Tolumonas auensis DSM 9187: one gene and its partners. The main gene of each other region encodes a partner of the protein of the gene in region 5 in a complex. Links are inferred from orthologs where the notes say so. Each region holds a gene or a part of one and is shown on either strand. Other genes may lie near its edges. The genes, in order: holA, dnaX, holB, dinB and dnaN.

Evidence for each region.
Region 1: the proteins of dnaN (region 5) and holA are in contact, whole or in part, in a cryo-EM structure (PDB 8GIZ), measured with the Escherichia coli proteins. The link is inferred for Tolumonas auensis DSM 9187 from one-to-one orthologs.
Region 2: the proteins of dnaN (region 5) and dnaX are in contact, whole or in part, in a cryo-EM structure (PDB 8GIZ), measured with the Escherichia coli proteins. The link is inferred for Tolumonas auensis DSM 9187 from one-to-one orthologs.
Region 3: the proteins of dnaN (region 5) and holB are in contact, whole or in part, in a cryo-EM structure (PDB 8GIZ), measured with the Escherichia coli proteins. The link is inferred for Tolumonas auensis DSM 9187 from one-to-one orthologs.
Region 4: the proteins of dnaN (region 5) and dinB are in contact, whole or in part, in a solved structure (PDB 1OK7), measured with the Escherichia coli proteins. The link is inferred for Tolumonas auensis DSM 9187 from one-to-one orthologs.

The regions. Positions count from the first base shown.
Region 1 is NC_012691.1:3,102,442-3,108,428, forward strand. The notes cover bases 1,613-4,553. They hold holA (DNA polymerase III subunit delta), read left to right. Parts: upstream 1,613-2,534; coding sequence 2,535-3,572; downstream 3,573-4,553. Other genes in these bases: leuS (leucine--tRNA ligase), read left to right, coding at 1,613-2,040; TOLA_RS14475 (LPS-assembly lipoprotein LptE), read left to right, coding at 2,044-2,535; rsfS (ribosome silencing factor), read left to right, coding at 3,642-3,977; rlmH (23S rRNA (pseudouridine(1915)-N(3))-methyltransferase RlmH), read left to right, coding at 3,981-4,451; mrdA (penicillin-binding protein 2), read left to right, coding at 4,455-4,553. Also shown: more of leuS, read left to right, coding at 1-1,612; more of mrdA, read left to right, coding at 4,554-5,987. UniProt on the Escherichia coli protein: Part of the beta sliding clamp loading complex, which hydrolyzes ATP to load the beta clamp onto primed DNA to form the DNA replication pre-initiation complex.
Region 2 is NC_012691.1:2,423,531-2,429,550, reverse strand. The notes cover bases 1,474-4,447. They hold dnaX (DNA polymerase III subunit gamma/tau), read left to right. Parts: upstream 1,474-1,806; coding sequence 1,807-4,089; downstream 4,090-4,447. Other genes in these bases: TOLA_RS11250 (YbaB/EbfC family nucleoid-associated protein), read left to right, coding at 4,133-4,447; apt (adenine phosphoribosyltransferase), read left to right, coding at 1,474-1,789. In the rest of the region: TOLA_RS11265 (porin), read left to right, coding at 125-1,093; more of apt, read left to right, coding at 1,244-1,473; more of TOLA_RS11250, read left to right, coding at 4,448-4,465; recombination mediator RecR, read left to right, coding at 4,553-5,155; molecular chaperone HtpG, read left to right, coding at 5,266-6,020. UniProt on the Escherichia coli protein: Part of the beta sliding clamp loading complex, which hydrolyzes ATP to load the beta clamp onto primed DNA to form the DNA replication pre-initiation complex.
Region 3 is NC_012691.1:2,393,098-2,399,143, forward strand. What follows is about bases 1,807-4,806. They hold holB (DNA polymerase III subunit delta'), read right to left. Parts: upstream 3,787-4,806; coding sequence 2,827-3,786; downstream 1,807-2,826. Other genes in these bases: TOLA_RS11090 (insulinase family protein), read left to right, coding at 1,807-2,025; TOLA_RS11095 (TatD family hydrolase), read right to left, coding at 2,047-2,823; tmk (dTMP kinase), read right to left, coding at 3,771-4,400; mltG (endolytic transglycosylase MltG), read right to left, coding at 4,401-4,806. In the rest of the region: more of TOLA_RS11090, read left to right, coding at 1-1,806; more of mltG, read right to left, coding at 4,807-5,444; pabC (aminodeoxychorismate lyase), read right to left, coding at 5,389-6,046. UniProt on the Escherichia coli protein: Part of the beta sliding clamp loading complex, which hydrolyzes ATP to load the beta clamp onto primed DNA to form the DNA replication pre-initiation complex.
Region 4 is NC_012691.1:874,368-880,193, forward strand. Bases 1,841-4,620 are described here. They hold dinB (DNA polymerase IV), read left to right. Parts: upstream 1,841-2,592; coding sequence 2,593-3,648; downstream 3,649-4,620. Other genes in these bases: TOLA_RS04110 (aldo/keto reductase), read left to right, coding at 1,841-2,523; TOLA_RS04120 (aminoacyl-histidine dipeptidase), read right to left, coding at 3,675-4,620. Also shown: TOLA_RS04100 (BolA family protein), read left to right, coding at 121-429; TOLA_RS04105 (FAD:protein FMN transferase ApbE), read left to right, coding at 457-1,494; more of TOLA_RS04110, read left to right, coding at 1,612-1,840; more of TOLA_RS04120, read right to left, coding at 4,621-5,135; TOLA_RS04125 (hypothetical protein), read right to left, coding at 5,211-5,501; TOLA_RS04130 (hypothetical protein), read left to right, coding at 5,500-5,685; TOLA_RS04135 (bifunctional metallophosphatase/5'-nucleotidase), read left to right, coding at 5,765-5,826. UniProt on the Escherichia coli protein: Poorly processive, error-prone DNA polymerase involved in translesion repair and untargeted mutagenesis. Copies undamaged DNA at stalled replication forks, which arise in vivo from mismatched or misaligned primer ends.
Region 5 is NC_012691.1:444-6,319, reverse strand. The notes cover bases 2,853-5,682. They hold dnaN (DNA polymerase III subunit beta), read right to left. Parts: upstream 4,905-5,682; coding sequence 3,801-4,904; downstream 2,853-3,800. Other genes in these bases: dnaA (chromosomal replication initiator protein DnaA), read right to left, coding at 4,923-5,682; recF (DNA replication/repair protein RecF), read right to left, coding at 2,853-3,795. Outside these bases: TOLA_RS00025 (polyamine ABC transporter substrate-binding protein), read right to left, coding at 1-90; gyrB (DNA topoisomerase (ATP-hydrolyzing) subunit B), read right to left, coding at 284-2,701; more of recF, read right to left, coding at 2,722-2,852; more of dnaA, read right to left, coding at 5,683-5,876. UniProt on the Escherichia coli protein: Confers DNA tethering and processivity to DNA polymerases and other proteins. Acts as a clamp, forming a ring around DNA (a reaction catalyzed by the clamp-loading complex) which diffuses in an ATP-independent manner freely and bidirectionally along dsDNA.

The DNA of each region.
Region 1 (5,987 bases), 3.1 Mb from region 5 along the record:
GATACGCCGGTAGAACAGAAAGAAATTCCGCAGTGGTTTGTAAAAATCACCGCGTACGCTGAAGAGCTGCTGACCGATCTGGACAAGCTGGATGGCTGGCCGGAAATGGTGAAAACCATGCAGCGCAACTGGATTGGCCGCTCTGAAGGTCTGACCATGACTTTCCATGTAGAAAACAGCGAACAATCGTTTGATATCTACACCACCCGTCCGGACACCCTGATGGGCGTGACGTATGTCGCCGTGGCTGCGGCACATCCGCTGGCAAAACAGGCTGCAGAAAACAACGCCGCGCTGGCTGACTTCCTTGAAGAGTGCAAAAACACCAAAGTTGCCGAAGCTGAACTGGCGACGATGGAGAAAAAAGGCATGGCCACCGGCCTGTATGCCCTGCACCCGCTGGATGGCCGTCGCGTACCAATCATGGTCGCTAACTTCGTACTGATGGACTACGGTACTGGTGCAGTCATGGCCGTACCTGCGCACGACCAGCGTGACTTTGAATTTGCCCATAAATACGGTCTGGAAATTCGTGCCGTGATCGCGGCTGAAGATGGTTCTGCTCCGGATATCTCTGCCGCTGCTTACACCGAGAAAGGTGTGCTGTTTAATTCCGGTGAATTTGATGGTCTGGACTTCAAACAAGCCTTTGATGCCATCTGTACCAAACTGGAATCGCAGGGTTTAGGTAAACGCACCGTTAACTTCCGTCTGCGTGACTGGGGTGTCTCCCGTCAGCGTTACTGGGGTGCACCAATCCCGATGCTGACGCTGGAAGACGGCACCGTGGTACCAGCACCAGCTGACCAGCTGCCGGTGATTCTGCCGGAAGACGTAGTGATGGACGGCGTGCAGAGCCCGATCAAGGCCGATCCGGAGTGGGCAAAAACGACCTACAACGGTCAGCCTGCGCTGCGCGAAACCGATACCTTCGATACCTTCATGGAATCGTCCTGGTATTTCGCCCGTTACTGCTGCCCGGATTACGAACAAGGCATGCTGGATACCGATCGTGCTAACCACTGGTTGCCGGTAGATCAATATATCGGTGGTATCGAACACGCCTGTATGCACCTGCTGTATGCGCGTTTCTTCCACAAACTGCTGCGTGACTCCGGCATGGTGAAGAGCGATGAACCGTTCACTCGCCTGCTGTGTCAGGGCATGGTGCTGGCTGATGCCTTCTACTACACCGAACACGGTGCCCGCGTCTGGGTCAGCCCGACCGATGTCAAAGTAGAGCGTGACGAAAAAGGCCGTATCATCAAAGCAGTGGATAATGAAGGCCGTGAAGTGATCCACGCCGGCATGACCAAGATGTCGAAATCGAAGAACAACGGTATCGACCCGCAACTGATGGTGGAACGTTACGGTGCCGACACCGTACGTCTGTTCATGATGTTTGCCTCACCAGCCGATATGACGCTGGAATGGCAGGAATCAGGTGTCGATGGTGCACAACGTTTCCTGAAACGTCTGTGGAAAGCGGTGGCCGAACATACTGCGAAAGGTGCCGCACCAGAACTGGACGTGGCGAGCCTGAGCAATGAGCAGAAAACACTGCGCCGTGAACTGCATAAGACCATTGCCAAGTTCAGCGATGACATTGGTCGTCGTCAGACCTTCAACACCGCCATTGCTGCTGTAATGGAGCTGATGAACCGTGTCGCGAAAGCACCACAAGAGTCAGACCAGGATCGCGCACTGGTACAGGAAGTGCTGACCAACGTCGTACTGATGCTCTATCCAATCACCCCGCATGTCTGCTTCCATCTGTGGCAGGCGCTGGGTAATGCGGATATCGATCAGGCCGCCTGGCCGGTAGCCGATGCCGCCGCGATGGTGGAAGACGAAAAACTGGTGGTGGTACAGGTCAATGGTAAAGTGCGCGGTAAGCTGACCGTGGCTGCCGATGCCACCCAGGAACAGGTACAGGCACTGGCGATGCAGGATCACACTGTGGCGAAGTTCACTGCTGATCTGACCGTGCGTAAAGTGATCTATGTCCCGGGCAAACTGCTCAATATCGTGGTTGGCTAATCTATGAAACGACTGGTTTGTGGTGTGATGATACTGGTGAGCCTCGTGCTCACCGGTTGTGGTTTTCATATGCGGGGCAGTATGGATGAAAAATTACTGCCATCGCAGCTGAAAGCGATCCATGTGGAAGGTGATGACCGCAGCGATATCTATCGCCTGGTCACCACACGTCTGCGTCATTCCGGTGTAAAGCTGGTTGACAGCAGCGACGAGGTTCCGGTGCTGAATCTGGGTAATATCAGTGTCAGTAACAGTGCTGCCTCGCTGGATAACCGCAGCCAGGTCGTGGAATATGTGATGCTGTTTAATACCGATTACAGCATCACCCTGCCGCATAAACCACTGCAGAAATTCAGTGCCCGCTTCAGCCGGGTGTTCCTGAACAAATCCTCACAGGCGCTGGCCTCTTCCCGCGAACAGGCACAACTGCGCAATGAGATGGAAGTTCAGACCGCAGATCTGATCCTGATCCAGCTCAGCCGTGTCGTCTTCTGATGCGGGTCTTCAGCGAACAATTAGCTGAACAGTTACAAGCAGGCCTTCGTGCCTGCTATCTTATTTTTGGCGACGAACCATTACAGAAAATGGAAGCGTTGCAGCAAATCCGTCATGTCGCCCGGGAACAGGGTTTTACCGATGTTTACCGCTTCAGCGCCAGCGAAGAACCGCTGCCATGGGATCATATTCATGCCTGCAGTCAAAGTCTGAGTCTGTTTTCCAGCCGGCAAATTATTGAGATCGAGCTGGGTGACAAACTGCCAAAAGAGTGGGCAGAACGGATCAGCGAATTACAGCAGCAACTGCACCCGGATCTGCTGCTGATTATTCTTGGCCCGCGACTGAACAGCAGTCAGAGCAAAAGCGGCTGGTTCACGACACTGGATAAACAAGGGATTTATATCCCGGTCGCCTTGCCGGATGCCCGCTATTTCCCGCGCTGGATGAAACTGCGCAGCCAGCAGAATGGCTTACGTATCGACAATGATGGCATTACCTTTCTGTGTCATGCCTTCGAAGGTAACTTGCTGGCAGCCGCCCAAGAGCTGGAAAAACTCGCGCTGCTGGCACTCCCCCAGCCACTGACCGTGGCGGTATTGCAGCACAACATCACCCGGCACAATGTCTTTGACCCCTTCAAATGGCTGGATACCTTGCTGGAAGGTAAGAGTCAGCGCGCCCTGCGCATGCTGGCACAGCTGCGGGATGAAGGGGTTGAACCCGGTATGCTGACCTGGGCGCTGGCCAAAGATCTGGAGCTGCTCTGGTCATTACGCCTGGCACAGGATGCCCGCCAACCACTCACCTCGTTACTGCAGGCGGCCAAAATATGGCCAAGCCGGCAAACGCTGGTACAGCAGGCCATGCAACGCCTGCCGGCGGACCAGTTACGCGACATGTTACGGATGATGAGCGAACTGGATCGCAGTAACCGCACCTTCGACAGTGCCACAGCCTGGCAATGGCTGCAGACCCTTTCACTGGCATTTCGCGGCAGCACTTCATTACGTTTTACCTTACCGGTACAACTCTGAAAAAGCGAATGCTGATCCCGCACAGCTGCATGCTATAATCGCGCGCTCATTAACCGGAGGAACATCTTCTTGCAAGGTAAACAACTACAAGACTTCGTCGTAGACAAGCTCGACGACATGAAAGCCAGCGATATTATGGTGCTGGACGTACACGGCATTTCGGACATTACCGACTGCATGATCATCTGTACCGGTAACTCTAACCGCCATGTACGCTCAATCGCTGAAAACCTTGCCGAAGAAATTCGTCATGCCGGCATGATGCCGTTTGGTGTGGATAACAACAGTGACGGCGAATGGGTAATGGTCGATTTGGGTGAAGTGATGGTGCATGTCATGCAAAACGATGCACGCCATCTCTATCAGCTGGAAAAACTGTGGAACCGTAATAGCAAGGCTGCCTGATCGATGAAGATCCAGCTTATTGCCGTTGGCACCAAAATGCCTGACTGGGTAACCACCGGCTTTAATGAATACCAGCGACGTTTCCCGAAGGATATGCCGCTGGAGCTGCTCGAAATTCCTGCCGGTAAACGCGGGAAGAACGCGGATATTGCCCGGATACTGGAAAAAGAGGGTGAACAGGCACTGGCCGCAGTAGGTAAATCAAGCCGCATTGTGACACTCGATCTGCCCGGAAAAAACTGGACCACGCCACAGCTGGCACAGCAACTGGAAAGCTGGAAACAGGATGGCCGTGATGTCGCTTTGTTAATCGGTGGCCCGGAAGGTCTGTCGCCGGCCTGTAAAGCCGCAGCGGAACAGAGCTGGTGTTTATCCGCGCTCACCATGCCGCATCCGCTGGTTCGTATTGTGGTCGCAGAAAGCCTCTATCGTGCATGGAGTCTGACCACCAACCATCCTTATCATCGCGAATAACTCATGACCCGGATTGCCTTTAAGAACAAAGCGCAGGAAAGTGCACTGTTTGCACGACGGGTATGGTTTTCTGTATTCGTCATTGCGCTGATGATCTCGATGCTGCTTGGCAACCTCTATTATTTACAGGTAGAGCAGTATCAGAATTATCAGACCCGTTCCAACAGCAACCGGATCAAAGTGATCCCCAGTGCTCCGCCGCGCGGTTTGATCTTCGATCGCAACGGCGTATTACTGGCGGAGAACCAGCCGGAGTTCAGTCTGGAACTGATCCCGGAACAAACGACCAATCTGAAACAGACCGTGCAGGAACTGACCGATCTGCTGGGACTGGATCCTGAGAATATCCCGCGGATCCTGGCTGAAGCGCGGCATAACCGGAAATTTAATCCGGTCACCGTGGCAGAACAGCTTAACGAAGAGCAGGTCGCGATCTTCTCTGTCAATCAGTACCGTTTTCCCGGCAGCAGCATTGAAGCCTACCTGAAACGGCACTATCCGTATGCCGATGTACTGACACATGCCCTGGGTTATGTTGCCCGGATCAATACCAAAGATCTGCAACGGCTGGATAAAGACGGCAAATTGCCCAACTATGCCGCGACCCACGATATCGGTAAGCAAGGTGTCGAAAAATACTATGAAGATCAATTACATGGTCAGGCAGGTTATCAGGAAGTCGAGGTCAATAATAAAGGCCGGGTGTTACGTACGCTGAAATTCCAGCCACCGCAGGCCGGACAGGATCTCTACCTCGGTATTGATATCAAGCTGCAGAAACGCGCTTACGAACTCATGCAGGGCCGCAAGGGCGGTATCGTCATGATGGATCCGCGTGACGGTTCGATACTGGCGTTTGTCTCCGCCCCCAGCTACGACCCGAATATCTTCGTCCGTGGTGTCACGGGCAAAGAGTATGCCGCATTACTGAAAGATCCGGACCGTCCGTTGATCAACCGGATTTCACAGGGCGGCTATGCGCCCGCTTCAACCGTTAAGCCTCTGCTGGCCATTATGGGCCTGAATGAAGGCGCGATTACCCCTTATTATCGCTACTTCGGTGGCGCGACGTTCCAGATCCCGGGGACCGCACGCAAGTTCCGTGACTGGCGCCGTGGCGGACATGGCTGGCTGGACGTATACCGCGCGATTGAAGTCTCTGCGGATACCTATTTCTACGATCTGGCGTACCGCGTGGGGATCGACAAGATCAATGAATACATGACCCGCTTTGGTTTCGGCAATTATTCCGGTCTGGATGTTTTTGAAGAAAGCACCGGCATCATGCCATCCCGGGAATGGAAGCAGAAGCGGCACCGCCAACCCTGGTTCCAGGGTGATACGATTTCCGTGGGCATCGGTCAGGGTTACTGGACCTCAACCCTGATCCAGCTGGCGCGGGCACACAGTATTCTGACACAGCATGGCCGGATCATTACGCCGCATATTGGTATGGCGTTTGGCAATGGCGACAAACAACAGCGGATCATCCCCGCCGAACAGGAACCGATTCAGGTAAAAGATGACAGTTACTGG
Region 2 (6,020 bases), 2.4 Mb from region 5 along the record:
ATTAAATTATGAAAAAACAATTCTGGCAGTAGTAACTTCCTCTCTGTTTGCTGCATCTGCCAATGCGGCTGTTGTATATGATAAAGATGGTCAACAACTCGATTTCTACGGTCAGTTGCGCTACATGGCTGGTCAGAAAGATAACTACAAAGATACAGATAAAACAGTCACTGAAGGTAATGCTAAAGCAGGTGAAGCTGAAAACTTTGGTGGTGACAGCCGTGTTCGTATCGGTACCAAAGGTAAATGGGCTACCGGCTACAATGATGTGGCTCTGATTGGTAAACTGGAATGGCAGGTTGCCTCTCAGGGCAATGACACCAGCGATGGTGATAACGATGGCACTTTTGATGCGCGTTATTCCTGGATTGGTGCTGATTTCGGTAACGGTATTCAGTCTATGGTTGGCGCAATTGCGAGCCCTTATGCTCAACTGACTGATACCACGGATACTTATGAGAACTACTCTGGTGGTGTAGAAGATCAGTCTACTGGCGATATTTGGGATGACGGCGTAGCGGTAACTTATGCTGCTGATGGCTGGGATCTGCGTTCAGCGGTTGCATTCAGCGATGAAGAAAAAACTAATTCAGATCTGAGCGGTGATGATGCCAAAACTCAGACTCGTTATGGCGTAAGCGCTGGTTACACCTTCCCAATCAATGAAGTATCTAGCCTGAAACCTGTTCTGGCGTACCAGGCAGAAGAAGGTAAAACTACAGACGGTTTGGATTATACCAATTCACAGTATGCTGCTGGTCTGGGTTATACCTATGATGCATTCTATTTAGCATCAACCTATGGTCAGGCTAAATATGATACCGACACTCAGGATACAGACAAAGACACAGTCTGGAGTGTAGTTGCTTCTTATAAAATGCTGCCTGAGTGGACAGTACTGGTGAACTATGGCTTGGTTGATCCGCACAATGCTGGCACCAATGGTGATGCATCTGGTTCATGGGGCGAATATTATGTGCTGGCAACTCAGTATGACATCACAGCCAAAGCAAAAGCATTCGCTGAATATAAAATCAATCAGGTTTCTGGCCAGGACGACAACTACATTGTTGGTCTGCAATATACCTTCTAATTTCGCCTGAAATTAGCTGATTGTTATGAAGCCGCCTTCGGGCGGCTTTATTTTTGTGCGTTTGTTGTACCTCATTAAGCGCAATGATTGCATTCAGCCTGCAGGCTGCTAACCTACACGTTTTGATTTTATCTTCTGAAACTCACTACCATGAACCGTAACACGCTAGATTTCATCCAATCCTGTATTGCCACCATTCCTGATTATCCAAAACCAGGGATCATCTTTCGTGATGTCACCAGTCTGGTGGAACATCCGCAGGGATTTCATCAGACAATCGAACTGCTGAAAGAACATTATCAGTCGATGTCGTTTGATAAAGTGGTGGGGACGGAGGCTCGCGGTTTTATTTTTGGTGCGCCGTTAGCTTATGCATTACAGCTTGGTTTTATTCCGGTGCGTAAACCGGGCAAATTACCCCGTTCTGTGCTGGAGCAAAGCTATCAGCTGGAATATGGTGAAGATTGTCTGCAGATGCACTGTGATGCAATTAAGCCCGGCGAGAAAGTTCTGGTCGTGGATGATCTGCTGGCAACCGGTGGTACTGTTGAAGCCACAATCAAGATGATCCGTGAGGCGGGTGGTATTGTGGAACATGCGGCATTCGTTATTTCCCTGCCTGATCTGGGTGGTGAAGAGCGTCTGACGGCAATGGGTGTGAACGTTCTTAAACTGGTTGATTTTCCCGGACATTGATCCGTTAACAGGCAGATATGGCATATCAGGTTCTTGCACGTAAATGGCGCCCGCGTAACTTTCATGAGGTTATGGGGCAGCAACATGTCTTACAGGCATTATCCAATGCATTGGATCAGGGCCGACTGCATCATGCTTATCTGTTCAGTGGTACGCGCGGGGTGGGGAAAACCACGATTGCGCGTATTCTGGCGAAATGTCTGAATTGCGAAACTGGTATTACCTCCCGGCCATGCGGACAATGCAGTGCTTGCCGGGAAATTGATCAAGGTAACTTTGTCGATCTGTTAGAGATTGATGCCGCTTCCCGTACAAAAGTGGAAGATACCCGTGATTTACTGGATAACGTGCAATATAAACCGGCCCGGGGCCGCTTCAAGATCTATCTGATCGACGAAGTGCATATGCTGTCACGGCATAGCTTCAATGCACTGTTGAAGACACTGGAAGAACCGCCGGAGCATGTGAAATTCCTGCTGGCTACCACGGATCCGCAGAAATTACCGGTGACAATTCTTTCCCGCTGCCTGCAATTCCATCTGAAAGCACTGACTCGTGAGCAGATTGTTGAACAATTGCAGCGTGTGTTGCAGGCAGAACAACTAACTTATGAACCTGCGGCGTTAAGTCTGCTGGCCAAGGCAGCGCAGGGCAGTATGCGGGATGCGCTGAGCTTAAGTGATCAGGCGATTGCTTACGGCAATGGTCTGCTGCAGGCTGAAACTGTACAGCAGATGCTGGGTACACTGGATCACCGGCAGCTTTATCAGATTTTATCGTTATTGGCGGCCCGTGATGGTGCTGCTCTGATGCAGCAGATTGGTTCTCTGGCTGAGCTGGCTCCTGATTATGATCAGCTGCATGTTGAATTAGCGAGTCTGTTGCACCGGACTGCCATGTGGCAGTTGTTGGGGCAACAGACTGAACCGGGTGCTGATGATACGGAAGAGTTACAGCTGCTGGCGGAACAGATCCCGCCGGAAGAACTCCAGCTTTACTATCAGATCACACTGAATGGCCGTAAAGAATTACCGTTGGCTCCTGACGGGCGTAGTGCACTGGAAATGACCTTGCTGCGGATGCTGGCGTTTGCCCCACGGGCGGGCCGTCCGGCAATAACTGAACAGCCGCAATTGATTCACCGGAATACAGCGCCGGCAGCTTCGTTTGTGGCAACACCGGCCAGACCTGACGTTATTCCTGCCGCTGTTCCGGTTGCTCCTCCTGTGACAGCAAGTGCTGCTGTTGAGGATCTGGCGATGCAAGCCAAACTCATGCAGGAACAAGCTGAATTGATGGCTCAGGCTGAGCAGGAAATGCAACCCCGGCCATTGCCTGTTAGTCCGCCGGTGACTGAGGCTCCGGCACCAGTTGCCGTTATTCCTGCGGTTGCACCGGCGACACCGGCTGCATCCGGACCTGAAGTGAATAATTCAGGGGTGCAGGATATTATTCGTTTAAGAAATCAGTTACGCAGTCGCCGTCAGCAAGCTGAAAATCAGACCGAAAGTCATGTCACGCCTGCGGTAATGCCTGCGCGTATCCCGGCAAACCGGGGTGAGATCGCTCCGTTACCTGCAACCGCGGCACCAGCCAGAACGGTAGCCCCTCAGGATGTACAGCCACAGGTAGCCGGAAATCGGGCATTAAGTGATGATTTACCGCCGTGGGAATTACCACCGCTGACCGCGTATCAGGATCAGGAAGCATTTATTTCCCCGGTGGATAGTGAGCAGGACAATGCTGCGCCGTCGTTTAAGCAGCGCCAGTCTGATCGGTTCACGCCTTCCGCACCGCCGGTGATGCAATCTAATCCGGCACCGGTCAGCCGTTTGCCTGAAACGGATGAAGACGATGACTCGGTGTGGCGGAGTAATGAATTACTACTGCGAAGCAGTGATCAATGGGCACAAACAGTCGCTAAATTACCTGTTGCCGGCCGGGTGCGACAACTGGCTATGCAGGCGGTAGTTACTGATCAGCAAGCTGACAGCTGGCACTTACAGATCCGAAATGAAGCTCGTCATCTGGCTCAGCCTCGGATGGTACAGGAACTGGCAGAGGCAATATCAACCATATTGCCAACGGCCATAAATTTGCAGGTTGAGCCGGTAGTGCAACTGGCGCTGCCTTGTCCGGCAGAAATTGAGCAGCAGGAGCGGATCCGGCTGCAGCAGGAAGCGGAACTGTTATTGCTGTCTGATCCGAATGTTCAGTTTTTACAGCAACGGTTTGGCGCTACGCTGGATGATGGTAGTATTCAGCCATTGAAAACAGATACCACCGCTTCCGGCGACTGAAGCGGACTGAAACCACAACCAAATAGAAATTGAGTGAGGAAACATGTTCGGTAAAGGTGGAATGGGCAATTTGATGAAGCAGGCGCAGATGATGCAAGAGCGCATGCAGAAAATGCAGGAAGAAGTGGCAAAGATGGAAGTCACTGGTGAATCAGGTGCCGGTATGGTCAAGATCACTATTACTGGCAGCCACAATGTCCGCCGTGTCACTATCGACCCAAGTCTGTTGCAGGATGATGATCAGGAAATGCTGGAAGATCTGATTGCTGCTGCTTTTAATGATGCCGTGCGTCGGGCTGAAGAACAGAATAAAGCTAAAATGGCTGAAATTACCGGTGGTATGCAATTGCCGCCTGGTTTCAAAATGCCATTCTGATCCCGTTCCGGCGATCATTCGTATCTGACAGGTCGTAGTGATAAGCTACGGCCTGTTTTCGTTTCTTACTCTGTGGATGTATAACGCATGAAGTTCAGCCCACTACTGGATGCTCTGATCCGTGAATTACAAGTATTGCCTGGTGTCGGACCCAAATCGGCACAACGGATGGCATTTCAGTTGCTGGAGCGCGAACGTAAACGTGGTATGCAGTTAGGGCAAACCCTGCAGCGGGCTCTGACGGAAATTGGCCATTGTCAGCATTGCCGTACTTTCACTGAAAACTCGTTATGTGATATCTGTGCGAATCCGAAACGGGCGGAGAGTGGCCAGCTCTGTATCGTCGAGACACCGGCTGATGTGGCGGCGATTGAACAAACGCATCTTTATTCCGGTCGTTATTTCGTACTGATGGGGCACTTATCTCCGCTGGATGGCATTGGTCCGAAAGAGCTGGGGCTGGATCAACTGGATAATGTGCTGCAAGGCGGCCAGTGGAAGGAGGTGATTCTGGCGACCAATCCAACCATTGAGGGTGATGCGACGGCATTTTATATTGCCAGCATGGCGAAACGGTATCAGATCAATATCACCCGTATTGCGCATGGTGTCCCGGTTGGCGGGGAGCTTGAACTGGTGGATGGAACTACATTGTCGCATTCATTAAGCGGTCGTCGTCCGCTGGAGTAACCTTTTCTTTCAATATACTACGTCAGGGCATTTTCCTGACTTGAAAATCAGCCATTCATCCCCATCTTGTTTTCTGTACCAGAAATTCCCCGTAAATCAAGGAAAGCAAGATGACAGAAACTGTTCATATGGAAACCCATGGGTTTCAGACTGAAGTTAAACAACTGTTGAACCTGATGGCGCACAGCCTCTATTCCAACAAAGAGGTTTTCCTGCGTGAACTGATCTCTAACGCGGCGGATGCGGCTGATAAGCTGCGCTTCAAAGCGTTGTCCGATGCTGATTTATATGAAAATGATGGTCAGCTGCATGTCCGTCTGTTGATTGATAAAGAACAGCGCACCCTGACTATCTCCGATAACGGTATCGGTATGAGCCGTGAAGATGCAATCCAGCATCTGGGCACCATTGCCCGTTCCGGCACCAAAGATTTCTTCCAGAATTTAAGCGGTGATCAGAGCAAAGATTCCCAACTGATTGGTCAGTTTGGTGTGGGTTTCTATTCTGCCTTTATCGTGGCAGACAAAGTCACTGTAATCAGCCGTGTTGCTGGTCAGACTCATGATAAAGCGGTTCGTTGGGAATCGGTTGGTGATGGCAGCTTTACGGTGGCTGAAGTCACCAAAGACAGCCGTGGTACCGATGTGATCCTGCATCTGAAAGAAGATGAAACCGAATTCCTTGACGATTATCGTCTGCGTTCCGTGATCGGCAAATATTCTGATCACATCAGCATTCCGGTAGAACTGTGGAAAGCACCAGAAGCTGCCGAAGGTGAAGATAAACCGGCGACTGAAGGCGCTTGGGAACAAGTTAACCGTGCAACGGCACTGTGGACTCGTTCTGCCAAAGAGATCAAAGACGA
Region 3 (6,046 bases), 2.4 Mb from region 5 along the record:
GAGTTACGCCGGTTATCCGTAAGTTTCGCCCTACCCAATGTCGATGCTGATTATCCAACCAAGCCATTAACTTACATCAGCCATTTGCTGGGTTATGAAGGTAAAGGCAGTCTGTTTGGCTATATGAAACGGCAAGGTTGGATTAGCGCATTGTCTGCCGGAGGTGGTATCGGTGGCTCCAATTTCCGGGATTTTCAGGTTAATTTCTCGCTCACGCCCAAAGGGCTGGAGCATGAAACCTCGATCATAGAACATCTGTTCAGCTTTCTGCGCTTGCTCACTGAACAAGGTATGGATGACTGGAGGTATGAAGAAAAAGCGACTTTGCTGAAAACGATGTATCTGGTGCAGGAACACTCCCGCCCTTTAGATAATGTCTCGCATCTGTCGATGAATCTGTTCCATTATGCCCCGGAGGATGTGATCAGAGGCGATTATCTGATGACCGGGCTTGATGCTGCACAAATCCGGGAGATGCTGCGTTTCATGACGCCGGATAATATGCGGATCACGCTGATAGCGCCGGAAACAGAAACAGACAAGATTGCTGCCTGGTATGACACACCTTATCGAGTCGAGCCAATCGAAACAGCCTGGCTGAATATCTGGCGTAACGCCGCATTACCCGACGCCAAACGTTACAGACTGCCGGAACCAAATTCATTTCTTCCGGATCGGTTTACCGTGCGCCCGAATGCAGAACCACAATCGATCCCGCACCGCTTGATCCATCGGGCCGGACTGCGAGTCTGGCATCTGCAGGATGATTCTTTTGCCACACCGAAAGCCAGTTTATTCATCGCCGTAGACAGCGAGCATGCCGTACAGTCCCCCTATCACATTGCGATGACCAGGCTGATGGTTGATCTGCTGCTTGATCATCTGAATGAATTCACTTATCCCGCCGAAATTGCCGGACTGAATTACAATATTTATGCTCATCAGGGTGGTTTTACCATACAGCTCAGTGGCTTCAGCTGCCGTTTGTATCACCTGCTTGAACTATTGCTGAAAAACCGCACCGCAGGACATTATGAACCGGAACGCTTCTATTCGATCCGGGAACAATTATTACGTCACTGGCGTAATCAGAACAAAGGCCGGCCGATAGCCCATTTATTCAGTCAGCTGACAAGTTTGTTACAACCCAATAATCCTCCGGTTGAAGCATTACTTTCCCATTTAGAGAACGTCACACCGTCTGAATTACCCCAATTCATGCGACGTCTGTTTCAGGCGGTACATCTGGAGGTACTGGCGCATGGCGATATTCAGGAAGATGAAGTCCGCCAGATTGCCGGTCTTCTGGAGCGGGAAATTACACCGAATAGCCTGCCCAGCAGAGAGACCCGTCGTCGTTTAGTCGATATTCGTAATGCCGGTACGTTGCTCTATGAATGCCCATGTCCGCATAATGACTCGGCACTGCTGCTGTATTATCAGTCACCGGAGAAAGATGCGAACAGCATTGCCTGCTATACGCTGGCCAACCACATTATGTCTTCACCTTTCTTCCACGATTTACGAACCCAGCAACAGCTTGGCTATGTCGTCGGAACAGGCAATCTACCCCTGAACCGGCATCCGGGACTGGTATTTTATGTTCAGTCTCCGGTCATGGCACCTGATGGTTTGCTGGCTGCAATAGAGTTATTTATTGATGCCTTCCATATGCAATTACTAGAAATGAATGAGCAAACCTGGCAAAGCAACAAACAGGGACTGATCAGTCAACTGACCGAAGCAGATGCCAACTTACGTGCCCGCAGTCAGCGATTATGGGGAAGTATTGGCAGCCGTGATTTCTCTTTCCGCCAGAGAGAACAGGTAGCCATAAAACTCGAACAACTTTCACGGGCGGATTTTATTCGTTTTGTCCGTTCATTAGGTTCATCACAAGCTGACAGAGTCGTGCTCTATAGTCAGGGAGATGCGCATCAGGGAGACACCAGCGGGATTGAAGGTGTCCATATCGATTATTTAGCAGAGTTTCAGCAGACATCCGCACAGTTTCAGTCTATCTGAGCTGTGCTGATGTCATGGTATTCAGCGTTGAGCCTGAGCAAACAGACGGAAGAAATTCTCGCTGGTTTGCTCAGCCAGTGACTCCGTCGAAACGCCACGCAGTTCTGCGACAAATTTAGCCACATCAGCAACATAGGCTGGCTCATTCTGGTGTCCGCGATGCGGCACCGGAGCCAGATATGGTGAGTCAGTTTCAATCAGTAAACGATCAGCCGGGATCTGGCGGGTCACTTCTCTTAGTGCATCCGCATTACGGAATGTCACAATCCCGGAAATAGAAATATACATCCCCAGATCCAGCGCATCTTTCGCCATCGCCCAGTCTTCAGTGAAGCAATGCAATACACCACCGACTTCACCGGCTTGCTCTTCCCGTAAAATGGCCAGAGTATCTGCTTTGGCATCGCGGGTATGCACAATAACTGGTTTTTTCAGCTCACGGGAAACGCGGATGTGTTCACGGAACGCGTGCTGCTGTTCCGCTTTATTTTCAGTGCTGTAGTAGTAATCTAATCCTGTTTCGCCGATCGCAACCACCCGGGGATGTACAGCCAGCTCACGCAGCAACTCACCACTCCATGGTGATTCCAGATCCAGCGGATGCACACCACAGGAAGCAAACACATTAGGATAAGGCAGCACTGACGTTAACATCGCCGGAAAGGCTTCCAGCGTTACCGATACGGATAAGAAATGACTGACACCCCGTTGCCCAGCTTTATGTAATACATCAGCCAGATCATGGTGTTTCTTGTCGTAGTCGAGGCGATCAAGATGACAATGAGAATCCACTAACACTTGTTATTCCTTGGTAAGAAGTTGATTTAGCCAGTCGGCAAAGAGAATAGACGGCACAGCTGATGGCATATCCAGCAAAGATTGCTTCAGTAGCAATAGCTGTTGCAAACTTTCTAATAAACGCTCAGCAGGACGCTGAGCAAGAAATGACAATAAAGCCGGATGATCCGCGAACGGTAATTGCTGCATAACCACACCTTGTTGCAGTTTCAGCGCATCCAGCAATAACCGGCTCAGCCACTCAAATGTGACCGGCATAGCTGAGACCCAGCATTTGGTCAGACTGCTGATAGTCCAGGGTTGCTGCCGGTATGCATCCAGCGCATTAATGACTGCCAGCCGTTGCTGTTCACCACCTTCATTCAGATATTCCAGCGTACGAAGCGGAGCCCCCTGATTCAGGCGCAAGAGCGCGGGTGTGATTTCCCGGCCAGGCAATTGTTGTTGTAACCATGTCAGCGCCTGTTGTTCTTCAGCCTGCAATGTCCAGACCTGACAACGGCTGACAATGGTAGGTAACAACTTCATTGCTGATTCAGCCTGCAATATTAACAAGCTATTACCGGGTGGCTCTTCCAGCGTTTTTAATAACGCATTCTCTGCAGCTTCGGTCATCCGTTCCGCTTGCAGAATAACGGCAACCTTCCCTCGTCCCAATTGCGGACTGTTCATCAATTGAGCTGACAGTTGGCGGATAATATCTACGCCAATGGATTTAGCATCATCGGCGCCATATACATGCCAGTCAGGATGCGTCTGTTTACCGGATAACTGACAGGCATGGCACTTACCGCAAGGTGTATTCTGTTGTGGTTGTTCACACAAAAACAGAGAGGCCCATTGAACGGCTAATGCTGATTTACCTATTCCTGCCGGTCCGACCAGCAAAAATGCATGAGGCAGTCGCTTGCTGGCAAAAACCTGCTGAAACCGGAGCCAGTATGGCATCAGCCATGGATACATAAAGCCTGCTCCAGTGCAGCATTGATGGCTGCTTGTACCTGCTCAGGTGTCTGACTGGCGTCAATGATAGATATCCGGGGGTCTTGTCTGGCTAATTCCAGATAACGCGCCCGGGTGCGCTGAAAGAAAGCCAGAGCCTCCTGTTCAATACGATCTAATTCACCGCGCTGTCTGGCCCGGTGCAGACCAATCGCCGGATCAATATCCAGATATAAAGTCAGATCCGGCGCAAAATCCCCCAGTACAGCCTGCTTGATCTGGCTGATCAGTACCGGATCGATCCCCCTGCCACCGCCCTGATAAGCCTGAGAAGAGAGATCATGCCTGTCTCCCACAACCCAGTACCCGCTTTGCAAGGCTGGTTTAATGCGGTTTTCGACCAACTGAACTCTGGCGGCATACATCAGCAGCAATTCAGCCTGAACAGTCAGCGGTTCATCGTGCACTTCTTTCACTATGCTACGCATTTTTTCTGCCAGCGGCGTACCACCAGGTTCACGGGTTGTCTCTATCCGAGTAATACCATGCTGGCGTAACCAGTCCAGAACATAGCTAACTGCCGTGCTTTTCCCGGCACCTTCCAAACCTTCAATGACAATGAACTTACCGCTCATCTATTGCTCCAGCACATAGCGTCTTACCGCATTATTATGTTCTGCCAAAGAAGTTGAGAACTTATGAGCTCCACCACCCTTAGCCACAAAGTAGAGATAATTAGTTTTATCCGGATGTAATGCTGCTTTGATAGCAGCTTTCCCCGGCATCGCAATCGGTGTAGGAGGCAACCCGTCAATCACATAGGTGTTATATGGATTGTCGTCTTCCAGATCCCGGCGGCGGATATTCCCGTCATAACGATCTTTAACACCATAGATAACGGTCGGATCAGTCTGCAGTTTCATTTTCTTGTTTAAACGATTCACAAAGACAGATGCAATACGAGGGCGTTCATCCACTTTACCTGTCTCTTTCTCAATAATCGAAGCCATGATCAGGGCTTCATAAGGTGAATCATAAGGAACTGATTTATCTCTGTTTTTCCAGTTTTTTTCCAGATAGCCCTTCATCTCATTATGCGCCCGGCGCAAAATATCCCGGCTGGTTGAGCCGACAGTATAAGAATAAGTTTCGGGCAGAAACCAACCTTCTATATTTTCCTGCTCTATATTGAATTCACTGCGCAGGCTGTTGAGATCATCAGGTGTTAATGGTTGCTCCAGATACGGCGATTTACTGAGCGCTAGCAACCAGTCCTCAATACGTTGACCTTCTATCAGCGTGACGGAAAAAACAGCTTCCTTACCGCTGACAAACACCAAAAGCGCATGTTTAACGTTCCAGCCCTTTTCTATTTTATAAGTGCCGGCTTTGATTTGACTGAGTTCAGGATGCAATTTTAACCAGACGACAGACCAGAATGGTGAAACAGGTTCGGCCGCTAATTCCACCAAAACATCTTTCGCTTTAGCACCTTTCGCCACGGTATAAAGCCGAGAATTTCCTTTCAGCAGCACAGAATCAAGTTGCTGCCAGCTCCAGGAACCCCATGCAGTAAACGCACACAATGCAATCGCCATAACGGCTGTTAATATGCGTATTTTCTTAGGCCAACGCAGCCAACGCGTTTTGCAGGCGCTTAGCAAAGCGATGATCTTCATATTTGACATCTTTTATTCCTGTTACCGGTACAATCCCCATCAGTGCATTTGTCATCCAGACTTCATCTGCATCCAGCAGTATATCCAGCTCTGACGATACTGATTCAACAACATATTGCCAATCGGCCAGTTGCTGTATAACAAAGGCGCGCATCACACCACACACCCCGGATTGTTGCAAGTCAGGCGTAAAAAAACGATTATTTTTTCGCCAAAACAAATTGGCCGTAACCGCTTCAACAACATTGCCCTGCCAATCAAGAACAACCGCCTCAGCCATTCCCCTGCTATCCAGTTCATCCTTCAGCAACACTTGCTCAAGCCGGTTTAACGTCTTAAGACCAGCCAGCATTGGCTGCCATCCTAAACGCTGTTCAGCAACACCTAAGCAAATACCTTGCTGCTGCCAGACATTGTAATGAACCGGATAGGGATGTGAAGAAACAATAATGGTAGGTGACTGGCACCCCTGAGGGCTATATCCACGCCCTCCACTCCCCCGGGTAATGATTATTTTACCGCATGCTTCATCATCGCCGGCAGCTAGCTGGCAGCACTGTTCATATAACGAATCCAGATCCGGCAATGGCAACTTAAGCCGC
Region 4 (5,826 bases), 880 kb from region 5 along the record:
GAATTTTTACATCATGTAAGGATGCACATGTTTTCTGATTAACCCTGTTGGCTATCGGGTTGTATGAAATGGCTTAACCGTTATGCTGTTGGTGCAGAAATCAGTGAGGAGAATGAAAAAATGTCGATGCAACAATATATTGAACAAACCTTACAACAAGGACTGAAACCTGACTGGTTGTCAGTAACTAACGAAAGTCATTTGCATCGTTCCAGTGGCCCTGATGCAGAAAGTCACTTTAAAGTAGTGGTCGTGAGCCCGGTTTTTGAGGGGGAACGTCTGGTCGCGCGGCATCGCCGGGTAAATTTGTTGTTGGCAGAGGCTTTGCAGAACAGTGTTCATGCGCTGGCGCTGCATACCTATACGCCGGCTGAGTGGCTGGCGCGTGGTGAGCAGTTGCCTGATTCAACTAAATGTGCCGGGCATTAATTATTAACTGACGGCAGGAGAGGTAGTATGTCGTGGAATAAATTCGGAATTGTTGTATTGATGCTGACGGCTTTGCTGGGTTGTGAAAAGCAGACAGCTGAACGGCCAATGCTGGAAATTCATGGCCGCACGATGGGCACGTTTTATGATGTCAAAGTCGTCGGTGATTTTCCCGGCGGGCAGCAGGCACTGCAAACGCAGGTGGATAGTCTGCTCAAACATTACAACGATGAAATTTCCACCTATGATCCTGATTCTGCATTATCGAAGTTTAATCAGCAGCAATCCACGCAACCGTTTCCTGTCTCACAGGATATGGCCGACATTGTCATCAGTGCCGTGCGGGTCGGACAACGGACGCAGGGTGTACTGGATGTAACGGTCGGACCGCTGGTGAATCTGTGGGGGTTCGGGCCGGATAAGCGCCCGATCAAAACGCCGTCAGATGAACAGATTGTGGCTGCACGCGCCCGGGTTGGTATTGAACGCCTGCATGTTGAAGTCAGTGCGGAGCATGCCACTTTACGTAAAGATGTTCCTGATCTGTATGTCGATCTTTCCACGGTAGGCGAGGGCCTTGGTGCCGATAAAGTGGCGGAATTTCTTGAAGCGAATGGTGTACATCATTATCTGGTCGAAATAGCGGGCGCTTCACGCAGCCGGGGCGTCAATGCCAAAGGTGAACCCTGGAAACTGGCGATCCAGAAGCCAACCGATGAGCTTGAAGATATTCAGGCGGTTATTGTGCCGGATGGCCGTGCGGTCAGCACTTCCGGTAGTTACCGTAATTATTTCGAACTGGATGGAAAGCGTTATTCGCATATTATCGATCCGGTAACCGGTAAACCGATCACGCATAAGCTGGTGTCAGTAACCGTGATCACTTCCACTGCGCTTGAAGCTGACGGGCTGGATACCGCTCTGATGGTGATGGGGCCTGAAAAAGCGCTGGATTTTGCCAGAGAGCACAATCTGGCGGTCTATCTGGTGAGTAAAACGGACAAAGGCTTTAAAGCGGAATATTCGGCTGCTTTTGAACCCTACCTGATAAGATCAGGTTCCTGATTTTTATTAGCCTTGTGGTGCTGGTCAAAATTTTATCGCCTGACAGATGAATTTTGCTGTTGTCAGGTGGTTATCTCCCTAGGATTGTTACCCTGATATTTTATGTTATGGGTAACAATCATGATTTCACGTGTAGACGCGGCACCCGGTGGTTTTCAGTTATCAGAGTTTATTCAGGGATACTGGCGATTAGCTGAATGGAATATGTCAGCTGCGCAGCGGTTAGATTTTCTGAAACAACACCTCGAACTCGGTATCACCTCCGTTGACCATGCAGATATTTATGGCAATTACAGCTGTGAACAGCTGTTTGGTGAAGCACTGGCACTGGAACCCTCTCTGCGTCAGCAGCTGGAAATCGTGACTAAATGCGATATCAAGCTGTTATCCGCTAAATATCCGCAACGTACCGTTAAACACTATGACACCTCTGCCGCACATATCTTTGCATCGGTTGAAACGTCATTAAAAAATCTGAACACGGATTATCTTGATCTGCTGCTGATCCATCGTCCTGATCCGCTGATGAATGCGGATGAAGTGGCAGAAACGTTTGTTCAGCTGAAAGCGAGTGGCAAAGTGCGTCATTTCGGGGTGTCTAATTTCACGCCTTATCAGTTTGATCTGCTGCAATCCCGTCTGGGTTTTTCACTGGTAACGAATCAGGTTGAAGTGAATCCGGTCAATATGTTTGCCCTGGATGATGGCACGTTAGATCAAATGCAGATGAAACGTATCCGTCCGATGATCTGGTCTGCACTGGGTGGCGGCTCTGTTTTTACCGCTCAGACAGAACAGGCAAATCGTCTGCGCACCGTCTTAAGTAACATCAGCGAAGAGCTGGGTGGGGCAGGTCTTGATCAGGTGATTTATGCCTGGTTGTTAAAACTGCCATCTCAGCCATTGCCAATCATTGGTTCCGGTAATATCGCACGGGTCCGTGCTGCGGTAGCAGCCAAAGAACTCTCCCTGACGCGTGAACAGTGGTTCCAGATCTGGGAAGCGTCAAAAGGTCACGAAGTCGCATAATTTCCTGACTTGCAGGAAATCTGAAGGCGGGATAAACTTATAAATACTGTGTATTTGTACAGTATTTATATGAGAAAAATTATCCATGTCGACATGGACTGCTTTTTTGCGGCTGTGGAGATGCGTGACAATCCGGCGCTGGTGTCTCTGCCGCTGGCTATTGGCGGCTCAGCAGAACGCCGCGGCGTAATCGCTACCTGTAATTATGTTGCCCGTCGTTATGGTGTTCGTTCTGCCATGGCGACGGCATATGCCCTGCGGCTGTGTCCGCGCCTGGTGCTGCTGCCCGGGCGGATGGCGTTATATAGTGAAGTTTCACGTCAGGTGATGCGGATCTTCGCCCGCTATAGTCAAATCATCGAACAGGTTTCTATTGATGAAGCCTATCTGGATGTTTCCGACAGTACCCTGTTTCAGGGGAGTGCAACCCGTATTGCAGAAGCAATCCGTGCCGACATTCGTCAGGAACTGCAACTGACGGCCTCGGCGGGTGTGGCGCCGAATAAATTTCTCGCCAAAATTGCTTCTGAACAGAATAAACCGGACGGTCTGTTTGTCTTGTCACCGGCAGGTGTGCCGCCGTTTGTCCGGCAACTGGCGTTATCAAAAATTCCCGGTATTGGTGGTAAAACCGCGGAGCGGCTGGTACAGCTGGGGTTACATACCTGCGCAGACGTACAGCAATTCCCACGCCGGCAATTATTATATCTGTTGGGTAAAACCGGGCTGATGTTGCTGGAACGGGCTTATGGTATTGATGAGCGACCGTTACAGACTTCACGGGAACGTAAATCCGTGGGTGTCGAAACTACGTTTCCAATCGATATTGTGCAGGAAGAGCAGGGGCATGCGATGTTGCCTGAACTGCTGGCTGAGCTGTCAAAACGGCTGCAACGCCGGGAATGGCAGGGCCAGATTGCCCGGCAGGGGGTGAAAATCAAATTCTCTGATTTCCATCAGACGACAGTCGAACGCTCGGTAAACCGTTTTTCTCCACAGCTATATGATGAACTGCTGCATGAGGCCTGGTTACGTGGTGGTGGTAAGCCTGTGCGGCTGGTGGGGATCAGTATTGGTCTGCCGGAAGCTGCGAATGTATTGCAGCTTCCGTTAGATTTACAGTAAATATTACCGGGTAACTAGCTGCTCGTTCAGGATTGCTTTTCCGGGATCGCCGCCAGCATCGCGACCAGCAATTGCCAGAAACGCGCTACCGCAGGAATGTGTACCCGCTCATCCGGCGAATGTGCGCCCTGAATGGTCGGGCCAAAGGAGACCATGTCCCAGTGTGGATATTGTGCCTTGAACAGACCGCACTCCAGCCCGGCATGGATCACCATCAGTTTCGGTAATTCGCCAAACAATTCTTCATGTTTCTGACGCAACAAAGCCAGGGCCGGAGACGTTGGATCCGGTGCCCAGCCCGGGTAAGCGCCATCGAACTGACAATCTGCTCCCGCCAGCGTACATAACGAAGCGGTCATCTGCTGCACATAATGACGACCTTCGTCATTCAGTGAACGGATCAGGCACTGGATATAAACACCCTCTTCCGTAGTCTGGATCACACCAAGGTTGGTTGACGTTTCCACCACACCTTCAATGGCATGGCTCATGCGGATCACGCCATTCGGGCAGGCCAGCAACATCTGCAGCAGACGTTGCTGATCTGGCTGACTGAAGCACGCCTGAGGCAATTCCGTCGGCAGAATTTCGATCTGCAGGTTGCTATCCACCTCTTTCAGTTCAGCTTGTAATACGGCAGCTCGTTCAGCCACTAACTGCTGAACAGCGTGAAGACGGGCCGGTTCGACCAGAATCACGGCTTCCGCTTCACGCGGGATGGCGTTACGCAGTGTGCCACCGGCAATACTTGCCAGACGGATATTTTCTGTCTGCAGATCCAGCAATAAACGGCTCAGCAGCTTGTTGGCATTACCGCGATCCTGATGAATATTGACACCGGAATGACCGCCACGCAGCCCTCTGACCTGTAAACGGAAGGCCTGCAGATTGGCCGGTGTCGTTTCATGCGTGAAATGGAATCGAATATTGGCATCCACACCACCGGCACAGCCCATATAGGCTTCGGCATCCTGTTCGGAATCGGTATTCAGCAGAATTTCACCATCCAGCCAGCCGGCCTGTAAACCGAAAGCGCCACCCATACCGGCTTCTTCATCAACGGTCAGCAGAACTTCCAGCGGACCATGCTGTACCGTGTTATCAGCAAGAGCAGCCAGACAAGCGGCCGCGCCGATACCGTTATCAGCACCCAGTGTCGTACCGCGTGCGCGTACCCATTCGCCGTCGACGTATGCCTGAATCGGATCGCGGGTGAAATCATGTTTGGTATCGGCATTGGCCTGCGGCACCATATCGATATGCGCCTGCAGGATCACTCCTTTACGGTTTTCAAATCCGGGGGTTGCCGGTTTTTTCAGGATCAGGTTACCAACTGGATCAACCTTAATCATGATACCTTGCGCCGTTGCCCAATTCTGAATCCATTGACTCAGCGCAGCTTCATGTTTTGATGGACGCGGGATCTGACAGAACTTATCGAAAAAGAACCACAAATGCGAAGGTGAGAGTCGCAGTAATTCACTCATGAAGCATTTCTCCTGCTATAGCAACAAAAGACGCGGCAAAAGGTTGCAGCGCAGATTTAATTCAGAATTAAAAAATCAGACGGGACGACGGAACAGCTGCAAGCCGATAAACAGGATCACCCCTGTGACCAGTGAGCTGGCACTAAACAGATACATTACATAATAGGCATGCTGCATCGGGTCTGCAGTTTCAGGTAACAAATGAATAATGCCCCGGTTAATCAGCTGGTTGATTGCCAGTGCCGCCAATGACCAACCCGCAATCCAGATGATCTTTTGTTTTTGCGAACGGTGCGGCTGGTTATACATCAGCCCTACCCAGAAGCAGAACCAGACCGTAATAAAAATATATGAAAACAGCGCCATGGGTGTGACCTTGTTCTTTACTGAAAACGTTGCAGATGATGCCATGAAAGCCGACATGGCAGAAGTCGCATCAGCGATCCAAAGAGGAAAATGCTGCGTACAAAGCCTGATGTCGACGGATATCAGCTTGTCATTCATCAGTCATTATATTGTCATCTTTAACGGGCAGCGTGAAACAGGATAAGAGTTTGTCATTGCCCGACAGGATGAAGAGGGTGTATAACCAGACACCCTGTAACATTCAGTGTCGTTACGGAGCCTGCATGTCTGCATTATTAGGGCGCTTCTATCTGGCGCATATCAACGATACTCACTCTCATTTTGA
Region 5 (5,876 bases):
AAGATAGTACTCCCAGGTATAAACCACCAGTTCTGAAGCCGGACAATATCCCGCCAATGATAGCAACAACATACTGAGCCAATAACGCATCCAGTCTGTCCCTCTTCATACTTACTCACATGCATGGATCCCCATGATGATTGGTGCCAATAGAGGCACCTTTTTAACTATAGACTATTCATTTGTAGTGCTGGTTTTCTCTTTCATATCGGCATAAAAAAACCCCGGACAGGTGACTGCCCGGGGTCTGTTCGCTTTCAACGAATGACGTATAAACTATGACCTAGATGTCGAGATTCGCGACTTTCAATGCATTACTCTCGATGAATGCACGGCGTGGCTCAACATTATCACCCATCAGGGTAGCAAACAGCTGATCGGCTGCCATGCCATCTTCAATGGTGACCTGCAGCATACGACGGGTCATTGGGTCCATGGTGGTTTCCCACAACTGTTCCGGATTCATCTCACCCAGCCCTTTATAGCGCTGGATATACAGACCGCGTTTACCTTCATCCAGTAAGATCTGCAGCGCTTCTTCAAAGCTGGTTACCGGACGGACTTTCTCACCACGCTTCAGGAAACCTGTCGGTTCTATCAGGTTAGTGATCTGCTGACCGATGTTAACAATCTGCTGATATTCCGGTGAGTTCAGGAACTCAAAACCCAGCTGATAGTGTTTTTCGACACCATGCTGACGCAGCAGAATTTGCGGCAGATAAACACCATGCTCTGCGTGACGGTGTACTGACAAGGTATATTGCGAGCCATTGTTACCGTGCTCATCCAGGTTGTGTTGCAACTGCGCAACCCATGCCTTGGCCTGGGCTTCATCTTTCAGTGCCTCTGTGGTCAGCACAGGCAGAATCAGTAACTGTTGCAGCACTGCTTCCGGCAGACGACGCGCCAGACGGGTAATCAGATGCTGCGCCGTACGGTATTCCAGTACCATTTTTTCCAGCTGGGCACCGGAAATAGCCGGTGCAGAATCGTTCACATACAATTCCGCACCATCCAGTGCCAGTGTGGTCTGGTATTCCAGCAACGACTCTTCATCTTTGATGTACTGTTCCTGTTTACCTTTTTTCACTTTATACAACGGTGGCTGCGCAATATAGACATAACCACGCTCAATGATTTCCGGCATCTGACGATAGAAGAAGGTCAACAGCAGCGTACGGATATGCGCACCGTCGACGTCCGCATCGGTCATGATGATGACGTTGTGATAACGCATTTTGTCCGGATTGTATTCATCGCGGCCAATACCACAGCCCAGCGCGGTGATCAGCGTGCCGACTTCCTGTGAGGAAATCATCTTGTCGAAACGGGCTTTTTCCACGTTCAGGATCTTACCTTTCAGTGGCAGAATCGCCTGATACTTGCGGTTACGTCCCTGCTTGGCAGAGCCGCCCGCGGAGTCACCTTCCACGAGGTACAGTTCAGAGAGTGCCGGGTCACGTTCCTGACAATCCGCCAGTTTGCCTGGCAGACCCGCGATATCCAGCGCACCCTTACGACGAGTCATCTCACGTGCTTTACGCGCGGCTTCACGCGCACGCGCGGCATCGATGATCTTGCCGACAATGATCTTGGCTTCACCCGGATTTTCCAGCAGGTATTCGTCCAGCTTCTCACCCATCGCCTGTTCAACCGCCGTCTTCACTTCGGAAGAAACCAGCTTGTCTTTGGTCTGGGAAGAGAATTTAGGATCCGGTACTTTGACAGAAATAACTGCCGTCAGACCTTCCCGCGCATCATCACCGGAGGCAGAGGTTTTGGCTTTTTTGCTGTAACCCTCTTTATCCATGTACGTGTTCAGCGTACGGGTCAGCGCAGAACGGAAGCCCGCCAGGTGAGTACCACCATCACGCTGAGGGATGTTGTTGGTAAAGCAGTAAACGTTCTCCTGATAGGCATCGTTCCACTGCATCGCCACTTCCACAGAAATACCGTCTTCACGCGCCAGATCAAAATAAAATGCTTTCTGATGGATTGGCGTTTTGTTCTGATTCAGATATTCCACGAATGCGCGGATACCACCTTCATAATGGAAGTGATCTTCACGGCCATCACGCTCATCAATCAGACGGATAGAAACGCCGGAGTTCAGGAATGAGAGTTCACGGAAACGACGCGCCAGAATTTCATAACGGAACGTCACGTCAGAGAAAATAGACAGACTTGGCCAGAAACGGATTTCTGTTCCCGTGCCTTCACACGTGCCAATGATCGCCAGCGGGGCATCAGGCTCACCCAGGAAATAGGTCTGCTGATAAATGTTACCGTTACGCTGAATGGTCAGCAGCAGTTTGTCTGACAGCGCGTTAACGACCGAAACACCCACACCGTGCAGACCGCCGGATACTTTGTAGGAGTTATCATCGAATTTACCACCCGCATGCAGGATGGTCATGATGACTTCAGCCGCAGAGCGGCCTTCTTCTTTATGCATGTCGACCGGAATACCACGACCATTGTCGCGCACCGATACCGATCCATCTTCATGAATACGGGCAACGATATCCGTGCAGTGACCTGCCAGTGTTTCGTCGATGGAGTTATCCATCACTTCGAATACCATGTGATGCAGACCTGATCCGTCATCGGTATCCCCGATATACATACCCGGACGTTTACGTACCGCATCCAGCCCTTTCAGTACCTTAATACTCGAGGAGTCGTAAGTATTCTCGCTCATGTTTATTCCCACTGTGTCGACTATTCGGTTATGTTGCCCTGTTTCACGTGAAACAAACGGCAATCAAATTCTTGCATCATTTCCTGTAACGGTTGCTGGTCAATCGCGGTGATAAACACCTGTGACTCACATTGCTGTAACCGTTTGGCCAGGACGTAGCGTTTCTCCGCATCCAGCTCTGAAGCAAAATCATCAATCAGAAACAGGCAAGTCTTCTCGCTGTTCTGCCGCAGATACAATCCCTGCGCCAGACGCAATGCACAAACCAGTAACTTGAGCTGACCACGGGACAGTAAATCCTGCACCGGAACGCCTTCAGCCCGTAGCCGCAAATCAGCACGATGCGGGCCAATGGCCGTGTGACCTAACTGCCGGTCACGTTCAAACCCTTCCTGCAGTAACAGGTGCAATCCCTGTTCCTGCTGCCAGCCAGCATAAAAAGTGGCCTGGAAAGTATATTCGGGCAACAACTCCTGACAGATCTGCTGTACCAGCGGCAGCAAGGCCTGACAATATTGTTGCCGGAAAACACTCAATGCCTCACTGAATTCAGCCAGCTGCTGATCCCAGTAAGCCAGTGGCGCATAGTGGCTGGATTGTCGTAATAAGGCATTACGCTGTTTCAGTAGACGGCGCACCTTGCCCCATAACGGGAAAAATGCCTGTTCCACGTGAAACACACCCCAGTCAATAAATGCCCGTCGTTGCTGTGGCCCACCGGTCAGCAGGTTGTAACCTTCCGGGTGAATCAACTGCAACGGTAACAGACTGGCAAGTTGTGCTAATTTATCTGCACTCTTGCCACCAATTTTAAGCTGCGTATCGCCTTGCCGGTCTTTTTGCAAACCGATGCTGATGCTTTGTTCATCCAGCTCCAGTTGGGCAAACAGCGTAAACGCCTTCTCCCCCTGCATGATCACACGGTTGGTGAGATGAGTTCGGAAAGAACGCCCCAGACTGAGGTAATGGATAGCTTCCAGCACACTGGATTTGCCACTGCCATTCAGTCCTAACAGCAAATTCATCCCGCCAGACGGATATATTTCCGTCTGGCCGAGATTACGAAAATGTTGGATCTGCAGCTTGTGCAGCATGTAGCCTACAGACGCATTGGCATGACGACATACTGCGCGTCGTCATTGCTGGCATCTTCGACCAAGGCGCTGCTGTTTGCGTCCGTCAGGTACCACTTCACCTGCTCACATTTTAACGCATTCAGCACGTCGAGCACATAGGAGACGTTAAATCCGACTTCCAGTTCAGGGCCGTCATACTGCACATCGATCAGTTCTTCAGCTTCTTCCTGTTCCGGATTGTTGGCAGTGATATGCAACAGATTGGTAGTCAGATGTAAACGCACGCCACGGAATTTTTCATTGGAAAGGATTGCCGCCCGTGAGAACGCCTGTTTCAGCAGTTCACGCTCAGCAATAAGAATTTTGTCGCTCTGACGCGGGAACACCCGGCGATAATCCGGGAAACGGCCATCCACCAGTTTTGAAGTAAAAATGAACCCTTCCGCTTCAGCGCGCAGATTATTCAGGCCGATTTGCAGACGAATGGTGCGATCATCGTTTTCCAGCAGACGCGCCAGTTCCAGCACCCCTTTGCGTGGCAGGATCACCTGATGGTCAGATTGCGGCTCATTCAACACTTCACGGCGACAGGTCGCCAGACGGTGACCATCGGTACCCACGGTGCGCAGACCCTGCCCGCTGGTTTCAAACAACATGCCGTTCAGATAGAAACGCACATCCTGGCTCGCCATGGAGAACTGCGTTGCTTCCATCAGACGTTTCAGTTCCTGCTGGCTGATATCAAATTCCAGAACCGAGTTCCACTCTTCGATATTCGGATAATCCGCTGCCGGTAACGTAGACAGCGAATAACGGCTGCGACCGGAACGCAGAATCAGACGCTCACCTTCCAGCACAAAGTCCAGTTGTGCACCATCCGGCAATCCACGACAGATATCCAGCAACTTGCGCGCTGGCGTGGTAATACTGCCAACCGCCACGGCGCCCGCTAATGGCACCAGACCGATCATTTCCACTTCGAGATCCGTTCCGGTCAGTGACAAACGCTGTTCGGTTACATTTAACAGCACGTTGCTTAAAATAGGTAATGTCGGACGACCACCGATAGAACCGGATACCAATTGCAATGGCCGCAGCAGACTGTCGCGGCTAATGGAAAATTGCATGGACTGTTTCTCCCGCGTTTAAGAGGAAAGGGTTCGGATCAGATTCGAGTAATCTTCTTTGATATCGTTACTCTCTTCGCGCAGCTCGGCAATTTTACGGCAGGCATGCAGTACGGTGGTATGGTCACGGCCACCAAATGCATCGCCGATTTCCGGCAAGCTGTGGTTGGTCAGCTCTTTGGCCAGCGCCATCGCCAGCTGCCGTGGACGCGCCACAGAGCGGGAACGCCGCTTGGAGAGCAGATCCGCCACTTTGATTTTGTAATACTCGGCCACCGTTTTCTGGATATTTTCGATGGTGACCAGTTTTTCCTGCAGCGCCAGCATGTCGCGCAGCGCTTCACGCACAAAGTCGATATTGATTGGCTTACCGGTAAACCGCGCATTGGCGATCACACGGTTCAGCGCCCCTTCCAGCTCACGGACGTTGGAACGCAGACGCTTGGCAATGAAAAACGCGACTTCATGCGGCAGATGAATTTTGTTCTCTTCTGCCTTACGCATCAGGATCGCCACCCGTGTTTCCAGCTCCGGTGGTTCAATCGCAATGGTTAAGCCCCAGCCAAAGCGTGATTTCAGGCGGTCTTCCACGCCGTCGATCTCTTTCGGATAACGATCAGAAGTCAGAATGATTTGCTGGTTGCCTTCCAGTAACGCATTGAAAGTATGGAAAAACTCTTCCTGCGAACGCTCTTTCTTGGCAAAGAATTGAATATCATCGATCAGCAGCGCATCCACGCTACGGTAATAGCGCTGAAACTCCTGAATCGCGTTGTTCTGCAGTGCTTTCACCATATCCTGCACGAAACGCTCAGACTGCATATAGATCACCTTGGCATTCGGCTTGCGAGCCCGGATACCATTGCCAACTGCATGCAACAAGTGGGTTTTACCTAAACCGGTACCACCATACAGGAACAGCGGGTTATAAGCACCACCGGGATTTTCGGCGACCTGATGGGCCGCTGCCAG